Regions from separate parts of the Acuticoccus sediminis genome, predicted to be linked through region 1. Evidence: riboswitches for the same ligand, from Rfam matches in the RefSeq annotation. Region 1 holds a riboswitch; the other holds the start of a gene.

Region 1 (4,219 bases):
TCGACGCACAGCGGGTGGTCTCGGCTGAAGCTCGGCGTGATCAGCGCGAGGCGCATGGTGCCCGACTCTCCTCCCTCCGGCGCGCGGCACGGTCGCCCGGGCCATCCGCCCCCGGCGATGTCGAGGGCGGCGATGCCAAAGTATGTCTCGTCTGAAACGCACGGCAAGCGCCGGCGGCCGTTTGGCCACAGGCGCTGCGCGGGTCAGGACGATCGTCCTGACCCGTGGTCGTCCGGGCGATTACTGCGGTAGCTGCCCGTCGACGCCTTCGATGTAGAAGTTGAGGCCGAGGAGTTCGCCGTCGCTCGCCTCCTGCCCCTCCGCCAGCCACACCGAGCCGTCCTGCTTGTTGATCGGGCCGGTGAACGGCTCGAGCGCGCCGGAGGCGATCGCGTTCGCCGTCTCTTCGGCCTTCGCGGCGACCTCGGGCGGCATGTTGGTGTAGGGCGCCATGGAGACGTTGCCCTCGGCGAGGCCGTGCCAGGTGTCCTGCTGCTTCCAGGTGCCGTTCATCACCGCGCCCACCTCCTCGATGTAGTAGGGCGCCCAGTCGTCGACGATCGCGGTGAGCTGCGTCTCGGGGCCGAACTCGATCTGGTCGGAGGCCTGGCCGAAGGCATGCACGCCGCGCTCGGCCGCAACCTGCATCGGCGCGGTCGAATCGGTGTGCTGGGTGATGATGTCGACCCCCTGGTCGATCAGCGCGCGCGCCGCGTCCGCCTCCCGCGGCGGGTCGAACCAGGTGTTCACCCAGATGACCTTCAGCTTGAAGTCCGGGTCCACGGACTGCGCGCCGAGGAGGAAGGCGTTGATGCCGCGCACGACCTCGGGGATCGGGAAGGAGGCGATGTAGCCGGCGGTGCCGGTCTTCGACACCTGCGCCGCGATCTGGCCGATCACGTAGCGGCCCTCGTAGAACTTCGAATTGTATGTCGAGACGTTCGGATACTCGCGCTTGTAGCCGGTCGCGTGCTCGAACTTGATGTCCGGGAAGCGGCGGGCGACGCGGTTGGTGGCGTCCATGAAGCCGAACGACGTCGTGAAGACGATGTCGCAGCCCGACCGTGCCAGACGCTCGATCGCCCGCTCCGCGTCCGCCCCCTCGGCGACGTTCTCCAGATACGCGGTCTCGACCTTGTCGCCGTACGCGGCCTCGACGGCGAGGCGGCCCTGGTCGTGCTGGTAGGTCCAGCCGAAGTCACCGATCGAGCCGACGTAGACGAAGCAGGCCTTCGTCGGGTCCTGAGCGCTGGCGGGGCCGGTCATCAGAGCGGCGGCGGCGGTCAAAGCGAGGAGTGGCGCAAAACGCGTCATGTCGGGCTCGTCTGTTGTGATGTCACGCGACGTTACCGTCCGCCGACGCAAAATGGAAAGAGCAGCCTATGCGTTATCGTTAGCTTCGTCGCGCCGTGTCCACCGACAGCGCGGCCGTGATCACCGTCCCGGGAACTAAGGCTTGCATCCTGGACCCGCCTGCGGGATTTTGTCCCGCGATGGCTCCCGCTCCGGCAGACGCATGGGGCGGGTGAAAAGGGAACACGGTGTGGCGTACCCAACAGGGACCGAATCCGTGGCTGCCCCCGCAACTGTGAGCGGCGAGCGACATCCCGTGACACCACTGGCGGCACCCCGAAGGGCGCGGCTGGGAAGGTGGGATCGAGCAGCGACCCGCAAGCCAGGACACCTGCCATCGGCCGTGCGGGCTCCCGCCCGCGTCCTCGAACCCCGTTTGCACGGTGGGTGCAGAAAGGTGGAACCATGCATATCGAACCCGGCGTCGTCTACGGCGCCAAGATGGCGCTTGCCGTCGGAACAGCGGCGGCTTCGGCCGTCATCGGCGCGAAGCTCGCGCTCGACACGATCCGCCAGGACGGCCCGGTCGCCTTCCTCACGCGATCCGTCCTCGCGACCATCGCGGTCTTCGTCTTCTTCGAGGTGCTGCCGCACTATCCGGTCGGCGTCTCCGAGGTGCACCTCATCCTCGGCTCGACGATCTTCCTGATCTTCGGCGCCGGTCCGGCGGCCATCGGCCTCGCCGGCGGCCTCCTCATCCAGGGCCTCTTCTTCGCCCCGTACGACCTGCCGCAGTACTTCATCAACGTCACGACGCTCATCGTGCCGCTCGGCGCGGTCAGCCTGCTCGCCAAGCGGATCATCCCGGCGAAGACCCCTTACGTCGAGGTGAGCTACGCTCAGGCGCTGGCGCTGTCGACGGCCTACCAGGGCGGCATCGTCGCCTGGGTCGCCTTCTGGGCGTTCTACGGCCAGGGCTTCGGCGCCGAGAACCTCGCCAATGTCGCGAGCTTCGGCGGCGCATACATGCTGGTGGTGCTGATCGAGCCGCTGGCCGACCTCGCGGTGCTCGCCGCCGCAAAGACCGGCGCCAGCCTCCTCGGCGGTACCGCGCTGGTCAACCGCCGCGTCTACAGCCCGGCCTGAGGCCGCCCGGCGGGTGCTCCGGCACCCGCCTTTCTTCGTCCGGCCCTTCTTCTTCGGCCCCGTGTCGAAGCGAGGACGGGCCCACCCACGGCCCCCCTCCTCGCTCAGGTCGCCGCCGGCGCCTCCCGCGGGGCGAGCGGCTCCGGCGCCACCTCCGGCCATGGATCGGCCAGGAGCCTGCCGTGCACGCGCCCGCGCATCGGCCGCTGCATCAGCCGGTGCCGCTCGACCGGGCCCGGCATGACGATCTCGTCCCACACCTGCTCGAAGCCGGACGGCGCGTAGAACGCCGGGTCGCCGACGAGAACCAGTGCATCGGCCATCGTTGCCGCGGCGGCCTCGATGGAGCGGGTGAGCAGCGTCCGGCCGATGCCCTGCTTGGCCGCCGTCTCGGCGACCGCCAGCGGGCCGAGAAGGTAGGCCGGCCGTCCCCCCACCATCACCGCCGTCTGGCGGATCGCCCCGATGACCAGCCCGCTGCGGTCGGCCACGAAGGAGACGCGCGGGTCGTGCGCGATCCCCTCGCGCAGCCGGTAGGCGGTTCGCGAATAGCGGCCCGGGCCGAACGCGACGCGGTAGATCGCCTCGACGGCGTCGTCGTCGTTTTCGGTTTCGGGGCGGATGACGAGGTCGGGAGGAGGCGGACGCCCGTGCATGGTCGGTGGCTCTGGCAACGGCCGGCCCGTCAGCGAATGGGGCTCTCGGTCATGGCCGAGGCGCCTAACACGGGCGCGCCGGCCAAACAACCGGTCGCGCGGTCATGCCGGCGGACGCGCGCGGTCAGGCGCGCCCCTCCTCCACCGCGTGGCAGGCGGCCATGCCCGGCCCCGCCGCCAGCAGCTCCGGCCGCTCGACACGGCAGCGCTCGTTGGCGAGCGGGCAGCGCGGGTGGAAGGCGCAGCCGGGCGGCGGGCTGATCGGGTTGGCGATCTCGCCCACGACCGGGACCCTCTCGCGGCCCGACATGTCGAGGTCCGGCACCGCGCCGAGGAGCATCTGCGTATAAGGGTGGCGCGGCGTCTCGAAGAGGCCCTTGGCCGGCGCCACCTCGGCCAGCCTGCCGAGGTAGAGGACGCCGATTCGCGTCGCCATATGCCGCACGACCGCGAGGTCGTGGCTGATGAAGAGGTAGGTGAGATCCTCCGCGTCCTGGAGGTCGCGCATCAGGTTGAGGATCTGCGCCTGCACCGAGACGTCGAGCGCCGACGTGGGCTCGTCGCAGACGAGGAAGGTCGGGCTCGAGGCCATCGCCCGGGCGATGCAGATGCGCTGGCGCTGCCCGCCGGAGAACTCGTGCGGGAACTTCTGCCCGTCGCGCGGGTCGAGGCCGACGCCGGTGAGGATCTCCGCCACCAGTTCCGGCACGCTGCGCCCCTTGGCGCGGCCGAAGGCGCGGATCGGCTCGGCAATGATCCTGTCCACCCGCATGCGCGGATTGAGGCTCGCGTAGGGGTCCTGGAAGATCATCTGCATCCGCCGCCGGAGCTGGCGCAGCGCGGCAGAATCGCGCCCCACCGGGACCCCCTCCACCACGACCTCCCCACGGGTGGCCGACAGCAGGCCGACGACGATCTTGGCGATCGTCGACTTCCCCGACCCGGACTCGCCGACCAGTGCGAAGGTCTCGCCATGGCGGATCTCGAACGAGACGTCCGACACCGCCTGAAGGAGCTGCTTCTTCTGGAAGTTCACCACCCGGTCGAGCCAGGGTGCCGACACGTCGAACACCTTGGACAGGTGCTCGACCCTGACGATGACCTCGCCCGGGTTGGTGGCGGCC
Region 2 (4,219 bases), on a different contig from region 1:
AGGTACTGGCGTACCGTGGTCGAGCGCAGCGCGAACCGTTTCGCGATGGCGTTGATCGACAGGCCGGCGAGGAGGCCGAGGGCGATGTCCGCCTCCCGCTGCGTGACCGAGAAGGTGTCCATCAGCGCCGCCGTGGTCCACGGCGCCGGGACGAGCGGGCGGACGATGAGGCCGTGCCGTTCCGCTCCGTCCGGGTCGGGAAAGGTCTCGACCACCAGCATCGCCTGCACGTCGCCGATCACGACGTTGCAGCGCACGCCCCGCGCCTGCGACTCGGCCAGATCCGCGAGGCGCCGCTCGACGGCCGCGCCGACCGGCCGCACGCCGTCCGGACCGCCGTAGGCGAAGAGGCCGGTGGCGATCAGGCGCCGTGCCGACGCCGCGTCGCACTGCAGCAGGCCGCGCATCAGACGGGCCACGATGGACCCGCATCGGCCCGGTGTGCCCGGGGCGAGCCCGGTGGCGCCGCGCGCGCCGGTCCCGTCGTCGAGACCATCATATCCGGGGACTGCGACGGCGACGAAGTCTGCCTTCTGGGGAAAGGGGATCACGTTCATAGCCTGTCCTCCCAAGTCGGAGGTCGGACGACAGTCGGTGTCTCCCGAGGGCGGCACACGCATCGTCAGCGCTCCATCTGGACAATCTGAATGCCAGGGAACGTTAGGCCCGGGTGGCGCAATGCAGCGTGACACAACCGTGAATCACGCGCATACGATTTAAAATTATTGCGTCAGAATCAGCATTTTCGATCGATTTTAGAACTTCGACGTGATTTTTCGTGCCGACGGTTGCGCTTCGTGACCCATTCCGCGCCCGTGAGCCGGGTCGATGATGGGCCATACTATCTCTCGCACCGCTTCGTCCGCCGACCCACTCCCATAGGGGGCTTCCGGGCCGGTGCGGGAAAAACGTGAACGGGCGGCAGGGCGTGTCGGAACGCAGCGGAGACAGTGCGGAGCAAAGCTGTTAGGGGTTCCGCGCGATGGGGCAGCGGCATGACATAGCGGCGGACCGGATGTCGGTCCCGGCGGCGTTTCGGGCGCTTCGGCGGCCGCTCGTCACGCTCTGCGCCGTCCTGCTGTTCGCGAACGTGTGGATCCCGGCCTTCAGCGTCGGGGTGCTGTCGCCGGGGCTGATCTGTCACGGCGCCGGCCCCGTCACGCCGGATGCCGGCGGCAAGACCACCGGTCCCCGGTTCCAGAGCTGCTGCTTCTCCGCCGTCGTCGCCTTGATGCCGGAGGCGGTGCCGACGCTGACCGTCCGCGCCGCTCCCGGCACGCAGCAGCCGTCACGCCTCGTCGCCGCGGTCACGGGACCGGCCGCGCCGCATGCCTTCCGCATCCGGGCTCCACCGATCTCCTGAGACACGACTGCACGTCGTCCGGACCGCACCGCGGCGTCCGGCAAATTGCTCGTTTCCTCAGGAGAAAACCATGTCCAACACCCGCATTCTGGGCGGGGCGACGGCGCTCGCCGCGCTCCTCGCCACGACACTGCCTGCGCTCTCCCACGCCACGTTCGAGATCGGCGAAGCGCCGGCCAACTCGACCTACAAGGCGGTCCTGCGTGTTCCGCACGGCTGCGACGGCCAGCCCACCAACACCGTCTCCGTCCGCATCCCGGAGGGCTTCATCGACGTGAAGCCGATGCCGAAGGCCGGCTGGACGCTGTCGACGAAGACGTCCGACTACGCCAGAACCTACGATCTGTGGGGCAGCGACGTCTCGTCGGGCGTCACCGAAGTGGTGTGGAGCGGCGGCGATCTGCCGGACGAGTACTACGACGAGTTCGTCTTCCGCGGCCGCATCACGGGCTTCGAGGCCGGTACCGTGCTGCCCTTCAAGGTCGTGCAGGAGTGCCCCGACGGGCAGGTCGCCTGGGTCAACGTCGCCGCGCCGGGCGAGGACGCGCACGACATCGACCACCCCGCGCCGACGGTCACCATCGCGGCGTCCGACGCGCCCGCGCCCGCGCACGGCCATGGTCAGGGTCATGCTCACGGCGAGCAGGCGGCGGCCGTGCCCGCGACGCTCGACATCGAGACCGTATGGATGCGCCAGCCGCCTCCGGGGGCGTCGGTCGCCGGCGGCTACCTCACCGTGACCAACACCGGCGACACCGACGACACGCTCCTCGGCGGAACCATCGGCTTCGCCAGGACCGTCGAGGTGCACGAGATGGCGGTCACCAACGGGGTGATGACGATGCAGGAGGTCGAAGGCGGCCTCGTCATACCGGCAGGCGAGACCGTGACGCTGGCGCCGGGCGGCTACCACCTCATGATGCTGGGCCTCTCCGGTGCGCCCAAGGCCGGCGAAACGGTGCCGATCACGCTCCGGTTCGAGCATGCCGGCCCCGTGGAGCTCATGATGGAGGTCGCACCCATCGGCGCCACCAAGCCGGCCGGCGGCGGTCACGGCGGCATGAACCACGGTGAAATGAAGCACGGTGAAATGAAGCACGGCGGAATGGATCATGAGGGGATGAACCACACCGCCAAATAGCGGCAATGGCCGGGCGGCGCCCGGTCCTCCATGGCGGACGTGGCCGAAGTGTCACGTCCGTTGCGCAACGCGTTCAGATCGTTGCGCCCCCGGATCAAGTATGTGACCTTCCGCGCGACGGTTCCTTCCGAGGATCAAAAGGGAACGCAGTGATGGCTTTGGCCGGACTCTGCGGCTGCCCCCGCAACTGTGAGCGGTGACGTCTCCGTCGACATGCCACTGGGCCGGTCAGGTCTGGGAAGGCGACGCGAGACGGACGACCCGCGAGCCAGGAGACCTGCCGTCGCATAGCGGTCACGCGCGGGATCGTCGGACGGGGTGTGTCGACGGGAGATGATCGGTGCGGACGTTCGCCAGGCGGCGGGGTCCGGACGGCCTTCGATCGCGGTGACGTTTTGGTACGTGCCGCACGAGGTCCCGATGCGCCAACCCGTCTTCGGTTGTTCCAGCCGATTCGCTCTCCCGCTTGCCTGCGCCGCCGCGCTCGCCGCCATCCCGGCCCATGCCCCCGCTTATGCTCAGGACGGAACGTCCGGCGTGATCTCCCTCGAGGAGATCGTCGTGACGTCGAACCTCACCCCGACCGCCGAGCGCGCCGTCGGCAGCGCCGTCACCATCATCGACGAGACGGAGCTGGAGGACCGCAAGGTCCGCGTCGTCGCCGACGTCCTGCGCACGGTCCCGGGCGTTACCGTCAACCGCACCGGCGTCGTCGGCAACCAGACGCAGCTCAGGATCCGCGGCGCGGAGAGCAACCAGACCCTCGTCATGATCGACGGCATCGAGGTCAACGATCCGTCGGGCGGGTCGGAGTTCGATTTCGCGCACCTCCTCACGCAGGGCGTCGCCCGCATCGAGGTCCTGCGCGGTCCGCAAAGCGCGCTCTACGGGTCGGACGCCATCGGCGGCGTCGTCAACATCGTCACCCGGCGCGCCGACGGGACCCCGACGGCATCCGGCTTCTTCGAGGGGGGGACGCGCGCAACCGCCTCCGGCGGGCTCTCGGCCGGCGGCAGCGTCGGCAAGTTCGACTACTTCGCCTCGTTCGGCGGGCTCCGCACGGAGGGCTTCTCCAGCGCCGCCGAGTGGAAAGGCAACCACGAGAAGGACGGCTACGAGAACGTCACCGCCTTCGGCAAGATCGGCTTCCAGCCCATCGAGGCGCTGCGGTTCGACGCCGTCGGCAGGCTCACCTCCTACAGCGCCGAGAGCGACGACTTCATCGGCGGGATCGGCCCGGTGGACGGGGACGGAAGCTCGGAGGGCCTGCAGCTCTTCGGCCGCGCCCAGGCCCGGCTCGACCTCTGGGACGGACGCTGGCGCCACACCGCGGGCGTCGCCCGCTCCCGGTTCGACAACGACTATCTGGACGGCGGCATCGTCACGAGTTCCTACCTCGGCACCCGCACCAAGTTCGACTACCAGTCGGACCTCTCGCTCGAGACGCCGGCCGCGTCGGCCACGCACGATCTCACGTTCCGCCTGGAGCACCAGATCGACGCGGCGGAGGTGGACGGCTACTCCACGTTCGACCGGTCCGTCGGCGAGACGAGCGTGGTAGGCCAGTACCGCCTCGGCGTCTGGGACCGGCTGTTCCTGACCGGGAGCCTGCGCCACGACGTCAACGAGCTGTTCGACGACGCCACCACCTACCGCCTCACCGCCGCCTACAACATAGACGAGACCGGCACGAAACTGCGGGCGAGCTACGGCAC

Evidence for each region. A riboswitch is a leader RNA that binds a small molecule or an ion and turns the genes downstream of it on or off. The one in region 1 is predicted to bind cobalamin.
Region 2: it holds a riboswitch for cobalamin, as region 1 does, so the genes downstream of both, DLJ53_RS19340 (TonB-dependent receptor plug domain-containing protein) here and DLJ53_RS06150 (energy-coupling factor ABC transporter permease) in region 1, are expected to answer to the same signal.

What each region holds. Positions count from the first base shown of each region.
Region 1 covers NZ_QHHQ01000001.1:1,418,364-1,422,582, reverse strand. The annotation lists gene DLJ53_RS35120 (DUF6492 family protein) at 1-56, opposite strand, end outside; gene DLJ53_RS06155 (BMP family ABC transporter substrate-binding protein) at 241-1,314, opposite strand; cobalamin riboswitch at 1,478-1,706, shown strand; gene DLJ53_RS06150 (energy-coupling factor ABC transporter permease) at 1,759-2,439, shown strand; gene DLJ53_RS06145 (GNAT family N-acetyltransferase) at 2,544-3,095, opposite strand; gene DLJ53_RS06140 (ABC transporter ATP-binding protein) at 3,220-4,167, opposite strand.
Region 2 covers NZ_QHHQ01000004.1:252,083-256,301, reverse strand. The annotation lists gene DLJ53_RS19355 (helix-turn-helix transcriptional regulator) at 1-557, opposite strand, end outside; gene DLJ53_RS19350 (DUF2946 family protein) at 1,016-1,363, shown strand; gene DLJ53_RS19345 (DUF1775 domain-containing protein) at 1,434-2,504, shown strand; cobalamin riboswitch at 2,606-2,803, shown strand; gene DLJ53_RS19340 (TonB-dependent receptor plug domain-containing protein) at 2,925-4,219, shown strand, end outside.